DNA from 3 places in the Variovorax restrictus genome. Region 2 is predicted to be linked to each of the others. Evidence: predicted binding sites of a transcription regulator. Region 2 holds the regulator's gene; each other region holds the start of a gene.
What was found. Region 2 encodes LexA, which represses DNA repair genes until DNA is damaged. Its sites were predicted from a motif close to ACTGTATNNNNATACAGT; they were not measured.
Positions count from the first base shown of each region.

Region 1: the regulator LexA is predicted to act here: its motif matches at 2,985-3,002, upstream of ACSFA0_RS21335 (ATP-dependent helicase).
Region 3: the regulator LexA is predicted to act here: its motif matches at 2,970-2,987, upstream of recA (recombinase RecA).

Region 1 covers NZ_JBPJZH010000004.1:79,353-85,056, reverse strand. Annotated here, with positions in the region: gene ACSFA0_RS21350 (long-chain-fatty-acid--CoA ligase) at 1-1,066, shown strand, start outside; gene ACSFA0_RS21345 (5'-methylthioadenosine/adenosylhomocysteine nucleosidase) at 1,063-1,794, shown strand; gene ACSFA0_RS21340 (magnesium and cobalt transport protein CorA) at 1,813-2,802, opposite strand; gene ACSFA0_RS21335 (ATP-dependent helicase) at 3,019-5,130, shown strand; gene hpf (ribosome hibernation-promoting factor, HPF/YfiA family) at 5,436-5,704, shown strand, end outside.
Region 2 covers NZ_JBPJZH010000001.1:2,468,305-2,474,008, reverse strand. Annotated here, with positions in the region: gene ACSFA0_RS11650 (DUF6152 family protein) at 1-471, opposite strand, end outside; gene ACSFA0_RS11645 (hypothetical protein) at 486-902, opposite strand; gene ACSFA0_RS11640 (asparaginase) at 913-1,905, opposite strand; gene lexA (transcriptional repressor LexA) at 1,976-2,650, shown strand; gene ACSFA0_RS11630 (hypothetical protein) at 2,763-3,125, shown strand; gene ACSFA0_RS11625 (D-2-hydroxyacid dehydrogenase family protein) at 3,207-4,214, shown strand; gene ACSFA0_RS11620 (hypothetical protein) at 4,230-5,704, opposite strand, start outside.
Region 3 covers NZ_JBPJZH010000001.1:455,359-461,062, forward strand. Annotated here, with positions in the region: gene ACSFA0_RS02165 (acetyl-CoA hydrolase/transferase family protein) at 1-211, opposite strand, end outside; gene ACSFA0_RS02170 (bestrophin family protein) at 259-1,209, opposite strand; gene recX (recombination regulator RecX) at 1,317-1,781, opposite strand; gene recA (recombinase RecA) at 1,782-2,906, opposite strand; gene ACSFA0_RS02185 (MarR family winged helix-turn-helix transcriptional regulator) at 3,053-3,535, shown strand; gene ACSFA0_RS02190 (response regulator) at 3,695-4,369, shown strand; gene ACSFA0_RS02195 (sensor histidine kinase) at 4,386-5,704, shown strand, end outside.

The sequences.
Region 1 (5,704 bases), on a different contig from region 2:
CGACGACGTGGCGGTGCTGCAATACACCGGCGGCACCACTGGGGTGTCGAAGGGCGCGGTGCTGCTGCACCGCAACGTGATCGCCAACGTGCTGCAGTCCGAAGCCTGGAACGAGCCGGTGATGCAAAAGGTGCCGGCCGGTGAACAGCCGACCAGCGTCTGCGCGCTGCCGCTGTATCACATCTTCGCCTTCACGGTGAACATGATGCTGGGCCTGCGCACCGGCGGGAAGGTGATCCTCATCCCCAATCCGCGCGACATGGCGGCCACGCTGAAGGAGCTGTCGAAGCACACCTTCCACAGCTTCCCGGCGGTCAACACGCTCTTCAACGGCATCGCCAACCATCCCGATTTCGGCACCGTCGACTGGAAGAACCTGAAGGTCTCGGTGGGCGGCGGCATGGCGGTGCAGGCGGCCGTGGCCAAGCTCTGGCTCGAGAAGACCGGTTGCCCGATCTGCGAAGGCTATGGGCTGTCCGAAACCTCGCCGTCCGTGAGCTGCAACCCGACCACCAGCAAGGCCTACACCGGTACCATCGGCGTGCCGCTGCCGAGCACCTTCATGACGCTGCTCGACGACGCCGGTGAGCCGGTCGTGCTCGGCCAGCCCGGCGAGATCGCGATCAAGGGCCCGCAGGTGATGGCGGGCTACTGGCAGCGCCCCGACGAGACCGCGAAGGTCATGACGCCGGACGGCTGGTTCAAGACGGGCGACATCGGCGTGGTCGACGAGCGCGGCTTCTTCAAGATCGTCGACCGCAAGAAGGACATGATCCTGGTGTCGGGCTTCAACGTGTACCCGAACGAGATCGAGGACGTGGCGTCCATGATGCCGGGCGTGCTCGAATGCGCCGCGGTCGGCGTGGCCGACGACAAGACCGGCGAAGCCGTCAAGCTGGTCATTGTCAAGAAGGACCCGGCCCTGACCGAAGAACAGGTGCGCGACTTCTGCCGCGAGAACCTCACCGGCTACAAGCGGCCGAAGGTGATCGAGTTCCGCACCGACATGCCGAAGACGCCGGTGGGCAAGATCCTGCGGCGCGAACTGCGCGACGCGAAGAAGTGAGCGCCGTGGTGCGCGCCGCCGCACCCATCGCCATCGTCTCGGCCATGCACGAGGAGTTGGCGGCGGTGCTCGAGCTCATGCCCGACGAGCGCAAGGTCGTGGTGGCGGGACGCGAGTTCTGGCAGGGACATCTGCACGGCCATGATGTCGTCGCGGTGCTCGCGCGCATCGGCAAGGTGGCCGCGGCCACGACGGCTGCCGTGCTGGCTGAACGCTTCGGGGTGGGCCGCGTCGTCTTCACGGGCGTGGCCGGCGGGCTGGGCGCCGGCGTGCAGGTGGGCGACGTGGTCGTGGCCAACGCCATCTTGCAGCACGACATGGACGCCTCGCCGATCTTTCCGCGCCACGAGGTGCCGCTCTACGGCCTCAGCCGCTTCGTGGCCGACGCGGATCTGGCCGCGGCACTGTGCGAGGCGGCCCGCACGGCGTTGCCGCAGGCGCGGGTGCATCAGGGGCTGGTCGTCAGCGGCGACCGCTTCGTGTCCACCACGGCCGAGGCCCGCATGCTGCAGGCCGAGTTGCCGGACGCCCTCGCGGTGGAAATGGAAGGCGCGGCCTTCGCGCAGGTGTGCCACGATTTCGGCCTGCCCTTCGCGGCCGTGCGCACCATCTCCGACCGCGCCGACGACACCGCGCATGGCGACTTCCTGCAGTTCATCCGCACGGTCGCCAGCCCGCATTCGGCCGCGATCGTCGAGACGCTGCTGCGCAGTCTGCCCAAGGGCTGAACCGCCCTCAGGCTGGGGCTACTTCAGCCATCCGCGACGGCGGAAGTACCACATCGGTCCCAGGGCGCTTGCGGCCATCAGCGCCAGCACATAGAAGTACGCGCCGCGTCCCAGCGCCTGCACCTCGGGGATGTTCATGTTCATCCCGTAGATGCTGGCGATCAACGTCGGCGGCAGCAGCGCCACGCTGGCCACCGAGAAGATCTTGATGGTCTTGTTCTGGTTGATGTTGATGAAGCCGACGGTCGCATCCATCAGGAAGTTGATCTTGTCGAACAGGAAGGCCGTGTGGTTGTCGAGCGATTCGATGTCGCGCAGGATCTGTCGCGCTTCCTCGAACTGCTCGGCGTTGAGCATGCGGCTGCGCATCATGAAGCTCACGGCGCGGCGCGTGTCCATCACGTTGCGGCGGATGCGGCCGTTCAAGTCTTCCTGGCGCGCGATGGCGCCGAGCACCTCGCCGGCCAGCTCGTCGCTGACGTTGCCTTCGAGCACCTTCTTGCCGGCCACTTCGAGCTCGTCGTAGATGTTCTCCAGCGTGTCGGCCGAGTATTCGGCGTCGGCGTCGAAGAGCTTGAGCAGCACCTCCTTCGCGTCTTCGATGAGGCCCGGCGCCCGGCGTGCGCGCATGCGCAGCAGGCGGAACACCGGCACGTCTTCGTCGTGGATCGAGAACAGCACACCGCGGCTGCGCAGCTCGGCGTTGTGCTGGTTCAGGATGAAGGCGACGCGCACCGAGCGCGGGTTCTCGTCGTCGTCGATCAGAAAGTCGCTGCGGATGTGCAGTTCGCCGTTGTCCTCTTCATAGAAGCGGGCGGACTCCTCGATGTCCTCGTCCATCGCGTCTTCGGGAATGGACAGGCCGTAGTACTGCTTGATCCAGCGTTTTTCTTCGACCGTCGGCGATTCGAGGTCGACCCAGATGGGCTGGAACTGGGACAGCTCTTCGAGGGCCTCGATTTCTTCCTGAACGAGGCGCCCGTTGGCGAGCGAGAAGATGTTGAGCATGGCTCACTCCCGGAGATAGGGTCTTGCGGTTGGCGGCGGAAAGGTGGCGCTTTCAAGACCCTCGCCAACGACGCTCAGAAGGGAGTTGAAAGCTGCCGAGACGGATAGCTGTCCATGCGAAATCTCCGGGGTTGCAGCGAGGCGCGATTATGGCACTGCAGCATGTCGTCGCTGCCTGTTCGGCTGGATGGACATCCAGTAAAGTGCGGGGCTCCGATGCCGACTCACCCCACTGTTTCAACGACGCGTCCGGCCACAACGCAGACCGAGCGCCTGGCCGCGGCGCTGGCCACGCTCAACGACGCGCAGCGTGCCGCGGTCGAGCACGGCGTGGGCGCAGCGCTCGGCGACATGCGGCCGCTGCTGGTGATCGCCGGGGCGGGGTCGGGCAAGACCAGCACGCTGGCGCACCGCGTGGCCAACCTCATCGCGCAGGGCGCCGATCCGCAGCGCATCCTGCTGCTCACCTTCTCGCGCCGCGCGGCGCAGGAGATGGCGCGCCGCGCGGGACAGGTCGCCGCGCAGGTGCTCGGCCTGCGCTCCGAGGCGGCACCGGCCTTGCCCTGGGCCGGCACGTTCCATGGTGTCGGTGCACGGCTGCTGCGCGAGTACGCGGCGCAGATCGGGCTCGACGAGAACTTCACCATCCACGACCGCGGCGACGCCGAGGACCTGATGGGGCTGGTGCGCCACGACCTGGGCCTGTCGGCGACGACCAAGCGCTTCCCGCGCAAGGGGACCTGCGTGTCGATCTACTCGCGCACCGTCAACACCTGCGCGCCGCTGGCCGAGGTGCTGGCCCACGCTTTCCCCTGGTGCGCCGAGTGGGAGAACGAGCTCAAGCGGCTGTTCGCCGCCTACGTCGAGGCCAAGCAGCAGCAGCATGTGCTCGACTACGACGACCTGCTGCTCTACTGGGCCGGCATGGTGGCCGAGCCGGCGCTCGCGGCGCAGCTGGGTGCACGCTTCGACCACGTGCTGGTCGACGAGTACCAGGACACCAACCGGCTGCAGGCCGCGATCCTGCTGGCGCTCAAGCCCGACGGGCGCGGGCTCACGGTGGTGGGCGACGATGCGCAGTCGATCTATGCCTTCCGCGGCGCCACGGTGCGCAACATCCTCGACTTTCCGGCGCAATTCGCCGAGCCCGCGCGCGTGGTGGCGCTGGAGCGCAACTACCGCTCGACGCAGCCGATCCTCGACGTGTCGAATGCCGTCATCGCGGCGGCTGCGGAGCGCCATGCCAAGACGCTGTGGACCGAGAAGCCATCCGCCGGCCGGCCGCAACTGGTGCTGGTTCCCGACGAGGCACAGCAGGCGCAGTGGGTTGCCGACCGGGTGCTGGCGCACCGCGAGGGCGGGCTGGCGCTCAAGTCGCAGGCGGTGCTGTTCCGCACCTCGTACCACAGCGCCGCGCTCGAACTCGAGCTGGCGCGCCGCAACATCCCCTTCGTCAAGTACGGTGGCCTCAAGTTTCTGGAGGCCTCGCACGTCAAGGACCTGCTGGCGGTGCTGCGCTTCGCGCAGAACCCGCGTGGGCGCATGGCCGGCTTTCGCGTGACGCAGCTCATCCCCGGCATCGGCCCGGCCACGGCGACGCGGCTGCTCGATGCGATGGACACGGCCGCCGACCCGGCCGCGGCGGTGCAGGACTTCGTGCCGCCGGCGTTGGCGCAGGTCGAGTGGGCGCGATTTGCCGAGACCTATGCCGCGTTGCGTGCACCGTCGCTGCCCTGGCCGGCCGACATGGAGATCGCGCTGGCCTGGTACCTCCCGCATCTGGAACGGCTGCACGATGACGCGGGCGTGCGCCGCGGCGACGTCGAGCAGCTTGCGCGCCTGGCGGCGGGCTACGCCTCGCGCGAACGCTTCCTCACCGAACTCACGCTCGACCCGCCCGAGGCGACCAGCGACCGTGCCGGCCCGCCCTTGCTCGACGAGGACTACCTCATTCTCTCGACCATCCATTCGGCCAAGGGCCAGGAGTGGACCTCGGTGCATGTGCTGAACGTCGTCGACGGCTGCCTGCCCGCCGACGTCGCCCAGGGTGCACAGGAACTGGAAGAGGAGCGCCGCCTGCTCTACGTCGCCATGACGCGTGCCAAGGACCATCTGCACCTGCTGGTGCCGCAGCGCTTCTACGTGACGCAGCAGTCCGCCCGCGGCGACCGGCACCTCTACGCCGGGCGCAGCCGCTTCATCACCGAGGCGGATGCTGCCCGCTTCGAGCGGTGCACCTGGCCGCCGCCGCCCGTTCAGGCGCCGCACGTCCCGGCACCGGCGGCGGCCATCGATCTGCTGGCCCGGATGCGCGCGGCCTGGCGCTGATCGTCACCGGCGCCGTTGACATGCCGGGGTCGGCAGCAGGGCTGCTCGACCGTGGTCTTTGGTGTTCACGGATCCCGCAACGCAGATGGCGGATAGAAGAGATGCTATGCAATTGGTAGCTGAGCGGCCCCCGTTCCGAAAGAAATGGAAGCGAATGTGACAGGGGCATTGCAATGCGCTGAAGCCTTGGGCATAGTGAACCGACCTTCTTCTCTTTCGTTCCAAACCCCCGCACCGAATCCCCCGCTCACGCCCCAATTCCGGAGCGCTGGGCATTTTCCCAACCGTCAATCTGGAGGTCATTCATGAATTTGACGATCAGCGGTCATCACCTCGACGTTTCGCCTGCCCTGCGCAGCTACGTCACCACCAAGTTGGACCGGATCACCCGGCACTTCGATCAGGTGGTCGATGTCAAGGTGATCCTCACGGTGGAAAAGCAAAAGGAGAAGGAGCGCCGGCAGAAGGCCGAATGCAACATCCACGTGAAGGGCAGCGACATGTTCGCGGAATCCAGCCATGCTGATCTCTACGCCGCCGTCGACGAGCTGGTCGACAAGCTCGACCGCCAGGT
Region 2 (5,704 bases):
GGCCGGGCTGGAACGCAGCCCGTAGGCCTGACCGTCGACGAACAGATATTCCACCCGCATCACGGCGGCGCCCTGCTCGCCCGTGAACGTGAAGCCGACGGCCGACACGGCCGCACCCGGCTTGATTTCCGCGACCTTCCAGGCCGACATGCGCGTCAGCGGGGCCAGTTCCAGCTCCCACTCGCGGTCGGCGCGCTTCGGCGCAGTGGCCTTGCTGAGCATCGCCGCGCCGTCGACCCCGGCACTCTGCGCGGGGACCGCGCGCTTGCCGAGATCGGCCGGCACCTTCAAGCCAGCCGGCACCTCGATCACCAGTTCCGCATGCGGGTTCTGCCAGCGCGAGCGCAGCACCTTCCCTTCGAGATAGATGGGACGCTCCTGGTCGAAGCTGCTCCACCCGTGGTGCGCCCAGGCAGTGGAAAGCACCCAGGGCGACGCGGCGGTAGCGGCAAGGAGATGACGGCGTTGCATGGCGAATCCTTTCGTCAGTAGGCGATCCAGCGGCCGCAGAACACGACGGCCAGCCAGAGCGCAGTGGACATCAACAGCTGTACCCGCGCTGTCACGTCGAGTTTCGACAGCGAACCCCGGGCATGGAACCACGCGGCGTTGCAGCCGGCCGCAGCGAGCAGCCCCATCTTCCACAGGAACGAGCGATTGGTCAGAAGTTCCGCAGGCTGGGTGGCGAACATCAGCAGGCCGGTCGCTGCGGCAAGGCCGAAACCACAGGCCGCCAGGCCGAGCGACAGCCGCGCGAGCGCCACGACGGGCAGCGCCTGAACGCGCCCGAACACGCGCACCTCGAGCGCCACCAGATTACCGAGCAACAGCGCGATCCCGACGATGTGCAGCGCCTCCAGTGTCGGGTAGGCCCAAGGGTGCGACTGCAGCGCGCTCAGCATGCCCGATCGATCAGCGCTCGCGCGCTGTCAGCAGGTCCAGCAACAAAGCCACCCGTGCCTTGACCGGCGTGAGCGCACCGGCGTCGCGAACCATCGCGTGAGGCGTTGCGAGGATGCGCCCCTGCGCGCAGCGGGTCGCGCGAACCACCGCGATGCCAGCGGCCTGCGCGCGCAGAGCCGCGGCTTCGACCGCGTGATGAAGGGTGCCGTTGCCCGTGGCGGCCAGCACCAGACCATCGACCGAGTGGGCACTGCCCGACTGCCGGGCGTGCACGAGCGCATCGATGAGCAACCCCTGCGCGCCCGCGTGGCTGGTCAGGATCTCCACCCGCGGCCAGGCGAAGGGTTCAGTCGCGATCACGGCCTCAAGACGTGTCACGGCGGCCTCATCGACCTCCGGCCAGTCACGCAGCGCCCGCAGCTCGCCCTCTTCCATGTAGCCCATGGCGCCGGCGTCGCCCGAATCGAAGGCGTCCAGGCGGTAGGTGTGCACCTTCTGCACGTCCATCGAGCGATGAACCGAGCCGGCACACACCACCGTCACGCCGCAGGCGCCGGGCCACGCCGCGAGGCCGATCGCGTCGCGCAGGTTCTGGGGGCCATCGGGCACCAGCGCAGTGGCCGGCCGCATCGCGCAGGTGAGCACCACCGGCTTGGTCGCGCTCAGCACCGACTGCAGGAAGAAGGCGGTCTCCTCCAGCGTGTCGGTGCCATGCGTGATCACGATGCCGCGGATGTCGTCGAGGGCCAAAGCCTCGGCGCACCGCGCTGCGAGCGCACGCCAGACGTCGAAGTCCATGTCCTTGCTGTCGAGCTGCGCGATCTGCTCTGCCCACACCGACAGGCCCGACGGAAGATCCAGGGCCTGCAGGAGCACATCGACACCGACTTCGCCCGCCGTATAGCCAACGTTGTCGGATGCGGACGCCGCCCGGCCGGCGATCGTGCCGCCCGTGCCCAAAACGAGCACGCCCGCTGCGCTGGAGGTGCTTTTGTTGACCATGTCTTGCAAAGTCCGAAAAACTGTTTAAAAATACAGGTACTGGATATGCAACCAGCACCAAGGAGTTCACATGCAGTTCGCCGTCAAGCTTACCGCCCGTCAGCAGCAGATTCTGGACCTGATCCGCAGCACCATCGCGAAGACCGGTGCTCCGCCGACGCGCGCGGAAATCGCGGCCGAACTGGGCTTCAAGTCGGCCAATGCGGCCGAGGAACATCTGCAGGCGCTAGCCCGCAAGGGCGCGATCGAGCTGCTCAGCGGCACCTCCCGCGGCATCCGGCTCAAGGGTGCGGCACTGCGCTCGCTCAACGAGTCGCGTGACAACCAGTTCTCGCTCTCGCTGCCGGGCATGGCCCAGCTGGCGTTGCCGCTGGTGGGCCGCGTGGCGGCGGGTTCGCCGATTCTGGCGCAGGAGCATGTGGACCAGACCTATTACGTCGAGAACACGCTGTTCCAGCACCAACCCGATTACCTGCTCAAGGTGCGCGGCATGTCGATGCGCGACGCCGGCATCATGGACGGCGACTTGCTGGCCGTGCAATCCACCAAGGAAGCGCGCAACGGCCAGATCGTGGTCGCACGCCTGGGCGACGAAGTGACTGTCAAGCGCCTCAAGCGCAACAAGCTGGTGATCGAGCTGCACGCCGAAAACCCCGACTACCCCACCATCGTGGTCCAGCCCGGCGAGCCCTTCGAGATCGAAGGCCTGGCCGTCGGTCTGATCCGCAACACCATGCTGATGTAGTGCATCGCAAGGGCTGCGCCAGGTGGCGGGCGTATGGCAATCAGGCCATCACCCTGGCGCAGTCCTATCCTGCAATCCTGCCTGTGTTCAATCTCTGACCTTTGGAGTTCGCATGGGAATCGTTCTGCTCACTTTCGTCGACTTGCTCAGCCCGCTGCAGTCGCTCGCCCATCGTTGGATGCCGCAGCTGGGCGGACGCCGCGCCACCGCCTTCGACGCCCGCGCCGATCTTCGCTACGTGGCCGTGCGGCCGGTCTGCACGCCACATGCCGGGACGCCCGTTGCAGGCAGCACGCATGCACCCGCCGCGGCGCGGGCGCTGCGGGTGGTCCGCACGGTGGATGCACAACAGCCGGGCCGCCGGGCCGGTCGCGTCGTGATTTCCGGGCGCATGGCAGACGTGTGCGCCGAACTAGACCGCCTGGCCGCGCTCGAGGCGGCCGACACCGTGCGGGGCACACGCCCACTGCACTGAGCCCGATGCCCTGAACGGGCCTGTGGTGTGGATGAGGGGCCGTCGTCGATGGTCGCGTGGCGCGAGGCACAATGACGCGCCATGAACATTGTGATCCTCGACGACTACCAGGACGCGGTGCGCAAGCTGCAATGCGCCGCCAAACTCGATGCCTACGCGGCGAAGGTCTACACGAACACCGTCAAGGGCATCGGCCAACTGTCGGTGCGCCTGAAAGACGCTGACGTGATCGTCCTGATCCGGGAACGCACGCAGATCTCCCGGCAGCTCGTCGAGAAGCTGCCCAAGCTCAAGCTCATTTCGCAGACCGGCCGCGTCGGCAAGCACATCGACGTCACCGCCTGCACCGAACAAGGCATCGCCGTGGCGGAGGGCAGCGGCTCACCGCTCGCGCCGGCCGAGTTGACGTGGGCCCTGATCATGGCCGCGATGCGGCGCCTTCCGCAGTACATCAGCAACCTCAAGCATGGTGCCTGGCAGCAGTCGGGCCTCAAGTCGGCGTCGATGCCGCCCAACTTCGGGCTCGGCTCCGTGCTGAAAGGCAAAACCTTGTGCATCTGGGGCTACGGCCGCATCGGCCAGCTGGTCGCACGCTATGGCCAGGCTTTCGGCATGCAGGTCGTGATCTGGGGCCGCGAGCAGAGCCGCGACCTCGCTCGATCCGATGGCTTTCAGGTGGCGCCGAGCCGGGAGGCCTTCTTCGCCGCAGCGGACGTGCTCACTGTGCATCTACGCATGAGTGACGAGACCCGCGGCATCATCACGTTGGAAGACTTGTCACGGATGAAGCCGACCGCGCTGTTCGTGAACACGTCGCGGGCCGAGCTCGTCGAACCCGACGCGCTCCTTGCCGGACTGAACCGCGGCCGACCCGGGATGGCCGCCATCGATGTGTTTGAAAGCGAGCCGCCCTTGCAAGGCCACGCGTTGTTGCGTCTCGAGAACTGCATCTGCACGCCCCACATCGGCTACGTCGAGCAGGACAGCTACGAGATGTATTTCGGCCAGGCGTTCGACAATGTGGTGAGCTTCATCAAGGGCAACCCCACCAACATCGTGAACCCTGGCGCCCTGCAGGTTCGCCGCTGAGGACGTCGCCGCCCGTCAGCGTCGACGGCGCGGCCGGGGCGCGATCTCGGCTTCGATGGTCGGATCGAAAAGTTCGAGATCGAGCTTCAATTCGGGCAACGGCATCTCGTCGGTCGTCGGCGCGGAAGGTGGGCGCTTCTCCAGCTCGAGTTCAGCCGGCAGGGTTTCGAGCGTTTCGAGCGACGTGTTGTCGAAAGGCATCTCCCCGCTCTGATCGGCGCGCTCCGGCTGTTCGCTCACCGACATCGGGCGCGTCCGCTGGTCTTGCGGGTGCGATGCGCTCGGCGTCGACGATGTCGACGGTTCGGCGACCGCGCCAGGGTGCGCGGCGATGACCGTGTCGTGCGACAGCGTTTCATCGATGGCGCCATACAGCGACGGCAACGGCGCATCCGGCGCATTGTGGTCATTGACCACGCCCACGGCGTCCGTCACGCGGTCCAGGCCGGCTGGCTGCGTCGGTTCGAGCTTCGCTTCGTGCGTGTCGAGGAACGACAGTGGCGTGACCGGCGTCGGCGGGGCGCTGTCCGGGTCGATCACTTCCTTCGCGACCGAGTACAGCAGCAACAGTTCGCGGTACGCTGCCAGATCGAAGCTCTCGTCGCCGCGCGTGCCGGGCTTGCGAAAGACCAATTCCTCGATGAGGCCCAGCGTGCCTGGCCGCGGCCATTGAGCCTCGATCCGCGCGAGGGTCGCACCGTAGTGCTCGAGGCCGCGACCCACTTCGGAAAAGTGCTCGAAGTCCGGCACCGAGGCGTTGAACGCCCGCTCGAACTCCAGCCCGACGCGCGCGTAGTCGTCGCGCCGATCCAGCGCGTGGAAGATGCGCAGCAGGTCGAGGTAGGCGAGCGCACTGGTTTCCGGGTTGTCCGCGATGTGCTCGCTGAGCACGGCGATCGCCTGGTCGTGCTGGCCGAGCGACACGAAGAAGTCCGACTGCTGCTGAACGTCGAACAGCTCCTCGGTGTTCACGTAGCGCGCAGGTGCGCTCTCGTCTTCAGTCAATGGCGGCAGCGTGGCCTGCGCTTCGTCGTCGGTATCGGCCGCGAGCAGCACGGTCCCGAACGGTCCGGTTTTCTGCGTCGCAGCGTCCGCGGCAAGCGCTTTGCCTGCGGGGACGGCCGGCGGCGGTGAAGGCAGCGGCGACATGACGTCGTCTTTGGCGGTGGTGTCGCCCCACCAGGCCGGACCACTCGCGCGACGCGCGACCCGCCACAGCAGGAGGAGACCGATCAGTGCCAGAAGCAGCATCGCGCAGAGGGCATACACCAGCGGATTGCGATAGCGGCTGTCGCGCGCCTCCGCCAGCTCGCTGCGCATCTCCAGCAACAGCCGCTGGTTCTGGGCACTCTGCTCGCGGAGCGCGGCCAGCGTCGCCTCGAGCGATCTCATGCGTTCGTTGGCACGCTGGAGCTCTTCAGCATTGGCGGCAGCGCTGGCTGCGGCCAATGCCGCCGCCACGGCACTGTCCATGGGGTTCGTGCTGGCTG
Region 3 (5,704 bases), 2.0 Mb from region 2:
TGCCGAGCGAGGCACCCGTCATCAGCGTGATCTTCAGCGGCTCGCGGCGGGCGCGCTCGGCCAGGGCCAGCGGCACGGCCTTGGCGTCGCCAGCGCGCGTGAAGCCGCTCATGCCGACGACCATGCCGTCGCGGATCCAGTCGGCGGCGGCGTCCGCGGTGGTGACGCGGCTCAACAGTTCGGGCAGGCGGATGCGGCTTTCGTAGGACATGGCGGGTTCTCGTGGACGGGACGGCGGGAAGGGGACGTGCGCAAGGCTCATTGCAGCCGGTAGTCGACTGGCCGCAGCGGCGGCGGCGCGGGCGCGCCGACCGCCTCCAGCAGGTCGATGTCCAGCGTGCGACAGATCGCTTCCAACGGCAGGTCGTTGGGCTCGATGCCGAAGGGTTCCTCGATCTCGTCGCCCAGTGCGTCGAGGCCGAAGAAGGTATAGGTAATGATCAGCGTGACGAAGGGCGTCATGAAGCCGATCGAGTCGACCAGCCCGAAGGGCAGCAGGTAGCAGTACAGGTAGGCGGTGCGGTGCAGCAGCAGCGTGTACGAGAAGGGGATGGGCGTGCCGCGGATGCGCTCGCAGGCCGCGGCCGCACCGCTCAGGGCCGACAGCGTGTCGTCGACTGCCACCGCGACACAGGGGTCGATGCGGCGGTCGCGCAACGCCTCTTGCAGGTCGTCGCCCATGCGCAGCATCAGGAAGTGCGGCCGGTTCGAGAATGCGCGCATCGCCTGGCGTTCCGGCTCGCGCAGAAAGCGCTGCACGTCGGCCATCGGATCGGTGCCGCGCAGCTGATGCCGCAGGGCGTGCGCGAAGGCCGCCGCGCGCAGGGTCATGCGCACACGCAGGTCGTCCAGGCCACCCGAACCCGGGCCTTCCAGCCGCGCCGGGCCGTCGCCGTCGATCAGGCTCTGGCACTGCCGCGCCAGGTTGCGGGCGCGCAGCACCACCTCGCCCCAGAGCTTGCGCGCCTCCCAGAAGCGGTCGTAGGCGGCGCTGTTGCGAAAGCCCAGGAAGATGGCCAGCGGCAGGCCGATGAGCGTGAAGGGAACGGTGCCGATCGGGATCTTGAACTGCCCCAGGTGGCCGTGCGCCAGGGTCACGAAGATGGCGACGACGAGGTTGACCAGCAACGCGGGGCCGATGCGCCACAGGATCGAGCCGCGCCAGAGAAGAAACATCTTCAGCCCGGAAGGGCGGTTCCGGACGATCATGGGTGGCGGGGTCGAGGAGGCATGGCGCGGGGCGGCCGCAGCGGTGCTGGGCGGGGGCGGGAGTCGCCATTGTCCTACAAGGCGACGAACGGCGCAGCGGGCCGAGCTCAGACGAACGCGTCGGGCGCCGTGGGGTCCATCCGCAGCACCTTCGCCACGACCGCACCCGAGAAGCCGCGCGCCATCAGGAAGCGCATCTGCCTGGCGCGCTCCTTCGCGTCCTGCGGCGGCACTTCGAAGCGGCGGCGCCAGACCTCGAAGGCGCGCGAGGTTTCACTCGCTTGCAGGCCCGCCACCGCCTCCGCGATGGCCTCGGGCGCGATGCCCTTGTGCTGCAATTCCTGACGCACCCGCAGGGCCCCCATGCGCGGCGCGCGCTGGTGCACCACCGACTGCACCACCCGCGCCTCGCTGATGAAGTCCTTCGCGGCGAGTTCGTCGAGTGCCGCGGCCAGGGTGCCGGGCTCTTCTTCATACTTCGCCAGCTTGCGCTCGAGCTCGGCGCGCGAATGCTCGCGCTGGCTCAAGAGCCGCAGGGCGCGGCCCTTGAGCGAGGGCGCGGCAAATCCCATTTATTCCTTGGCGGCCGCCTTCGCGGCCTTGGCCTCTGCCTTCGCCTTGGCGTCGCTCTCGGCCTTGGCTTCCGCCGAGCCGGCTTCGGCGGCCAGCAGCGGGATGCCCAGCGATTCGCGCACCTTGTTCTCGATCTCGCGCGACAGCGCCGGGTTCTCGCGCAGGAATTCGCGTGCGTTGTCGCGGCCCTGGCCGATCTTCTCGCCGTTGTAGGCGTACCAGGCGCCCGACTTGTCGAGGATCTTGGCGTTCACGCCCATGTCGATGATCTCGCCCTCGCGGCTGATGCCTTCGCCGAACAGGATGTCGAACTCGGCCGTCTTGAAGGGCGGCGACACCTTGTTCTTCACGACCTTCACCTTGGTCTCGTTGCCGATCGCCTCGTCACCCTTCTTGATGGTGCCGATGCGGCGGATGTCCAGGCGCACCGAGGCGTAGAACTTCAGTGCATTGCCGCCGGTGGTGGTTTCGGGCGAGCCGAACATCACGCCGATCTTCATGCGAATCTGGTTGATGAAGATGACCATGCAGTTGGTCTTCTTGATGGTCGCGGTCAGCTTGCGCAGCGCCTGGCTCATGAGGCGGGCCTGCAAGCCGGGCAGCGAGTCGCCCATCTCGCCTTCGATTTCGGCCTTGGGCGTGAGCGCGGCGACCGAGTCGACCACGATCAGGTCGACGGCGCCCGAACGCACCAGCGAGTCGACGATTTCCAGGGCCTGCTCACCCGTGTCGGGCTGGCTGATCAGCAGGTCGGACAGGTTGACGCCCAGCTTCTGGGCGTACTGCACGTCGAGCGCATGTTCGGCGTCGACGAAGGCGCAGGTGCCGGCCTGCTTCTGCATTTCGGCGATGACCTGCAGCGTGAGCGTGGTCTTGCCCGACGATTCCGGGCCGTAGATCTCAATGACCCGGCCGCGCGGCAGACCGCCGACGCCCAGCGCGATGTCCAGGCCGAGCGAGCCGGTCGAGACGACCTGCACGTCTTCCAGCGCCTCGCCCTCGCCCAGCCGCATGATGGTGCCCTTGCCGAACTGCTTTTCGATTTGCGCGAGCGCGGCCTGCAGGGCCTTGGCTTTTTCGCTGCCGGCGACCGAGATGCTGCTGCCCTTGACGAGTGCGTCCATGAGAAAACTCCTTGAATATCAACGGGTTGTGTTGGAAATCATCCCGCTGCTTTTAACCACAGGCCTGGATGCTTGAACAGTAGTGTAGCGATCGGTACTTTGAAGTAAACCCGATTTATGGTCAGTTTGCTTTACCATTTGGCGCCATGGCAGAGCCCCTGTTCCCCACCGATCCCGACGCCTGGCGCCAGACCCACCTGGGACGCCTGCTCGGCCATGCCATGCGCCGCTTCGACGAGCGGGTGCTCGCGCTGATGGCGCACGACGCCGACGTGCCGCTGGCACTGTCGAACCTGGCGGCGCGGGCGCAGGTCAGCGCGGCGCACATCCACATCACGCGGCATCTGTCGCGCGGCGGCTCGCGCCTGACCGAGCTCGCCGAGCGCGCCGGCATGACCAAGCAGGCGATGGGCACGCTGGTCGACCAGTGCGAGGCCTGGGGCCTGGTCACGCGCGAGCCCGACCCGCTGGACGCCCGGGCGCGGCGCGTGCGCTTCACGCCCGACGGGCTCGCCTGGCTGGAGGCCTTCCGCCAAGCCGTGGCGCAGGCCGAAGGCGAGTTCCGTGCGAGCGTGGGCGACGAGGTCGCCACCGTGGTCACCCTGGGCCTGGAGGCCTATGCGGGTTGACGCGGCTAGGCGGGTTAGGGCGGAGCGTCGGCGGACGTTCGTGCGGGTTCACGCGATGGCCTGCGCCAGAACAAGCACAGTCGGCGAGTGCCGCCCCTAGAATCCGCCGCGGAGACGAACAACAAGCGCGACACGCGCACCACAAGCCGGAGGTGGCTCATGCGAATCCTCATTGCAGAAGACGACCAGGTGCTGGCCGACGCCCTGCTGCGCAGCCTGCGCACCTCGGGTGCGGCGGTGGACCGCGTGGCCACCGGCACGCAGGCCGACGCGGCGCTGATGACCAACAGCGAGTTCGACCTGCTGATCCTCGACCTCGGCCTGCCCAACCTGCATGGCCTGGAGATCCTCAAGCGCCTGCGCGCCCGCGGCTCGCAACTGCCGGTGCTGGTGCTCACCGCGGCCGACAGCGTGGAGGAGCGCGTCAAGGGCCTGGACCACGGCGCCGACGACTACATGGCCAAGCCCTTCTCGCTGCAGGAACTCGAAGCGCGGGTGCGCGCCCTCACGCGTCGCGGCATGGGCGGCACCAGCAACGCCATCAAGCACGGCCCGCTGGTCTACGACCAGGCCGGCCGCGTGGCCACCATCGACGGCAAGATGGTCGAACTGTCGGCGCGCGAACTCGGCCTGCTCGAGGTGCTGCTGCAGCGCGCCGGCCGGCTGGTGAGCAAAGACCAGCTGGTCGAGCGGCTCTGCGAATGGGGCGAAGAGGTGAGCATCAACGCCATCGAGGTGTACATCCACCGCCTGCGCAAGAAGATCGAGAAGGGCCCGGTGCGCATCGCCACCGTGCGCGGCCTCGGCTATTGCCTCGAGAAGATCCAACCCTGATTCCCCTTTCCGCGCGATGAAGCTCTTTCAGCGCGCGCAGCGCTCCCTGTTCGGCGAGATCCTCGACTGGATGCTCACGCCGCTGCTGCTGCTGGTGCCGGTGAGCATCGGCGTCACCTGGCTGGTGGCACAGGGGATCGCCAACGCGCCCTTCGACCGCGCGCTGGAAAACAACGTGCAGACGCTCGCGCGGTTGCTGGTGATGGAGGACGGACGCATCCGGTTCGCGCTGCCGCAGCCCGCGCGTGACATCCTGCGCGCCGACGACATGGACGTCGTCTACTACCAGGTGCTCGACGGGCGCGGCCAGTTGCTCAGCGGCGAACGCGACGTGCCGCCCCCGCTGGCCGACGAGCTCACCGCGCCGGGCACGGTCTATCTGCACGACGCGACGATGCGCGGCAAGGCGGTGCGCATCGCGTCGCTGTGGGTGGCCGGCACCGACGACGGTCCGCCGGCGCTGGTGCAGGTGGCTGAAACACGCGCCAAGCAGTCGGTGCTGGCCACCGAAATCATCAAGGGCGTGCTGCTGCCGCAGTTCGCCATCCTGCCGCTGGCGGTGTTGCTGATCTGGCTCGCGCTGGTGCGCGGCATCAAACCGCTGTCGGTGGTGGAGGCGCGCATCCGCGAGCGCCGGCCCGACGACCTGAGCCCGCTCGACGAATCCGCCGTACCGCTGGAGGTGGTGCCGCTGGTGTCGTCGGTCAACGAGCTGCTCAACAAACTGCGCGACTCGATCGCGACCCAGAAGCGCTTTCTGGCGGACGCGGCGCATCAGTTGAAGACGCCGCTGGCCGGGCTGCGCATGCAGGCGGACCTGGCCCAGCGCGAAGGCGCGAACGCCGAGGAACTGAAGCAGTCGCTCAAGCAGATCGGCCTGGCCAGCGTGCGCGCCACGCACACGGTCAACCAGCTGCTCTCGCTGGCGCGCGCCGAAAGCAGCGGCGCCGTCATCGGCTGGCAGAACTGCGACCTGGCGCGGCTGACGATCGAGGTGGTGCGCGAGGCGGTGCCGCGCGCCATCGAGAAGCGCATCGACCTGGGCTACGACGGGGCCGAGGCGGGCGCGGCCGGCGTGGTGCTGCGCGCCAATGCCACGCTGCTCAAGGAGATGGTGCGCAACCTGGTCGACAACGCGCTCAACTACACGCCGTCGGCGCCGGCGCGCTCGGGCATCGTCACGGCACGGGTGCTGGCCGACCCCTTCGGTCGCATCGTGCTGCTGCAGGTGGAAGACAACGGGCCCGGCATCGCCGAGGCCGACCGGGAACTCGTCTTCGAGCCCTTCTACCGCGTGCTGGGCAACGAGGCCGACGGCTCGGGCCTGGGCCTGCC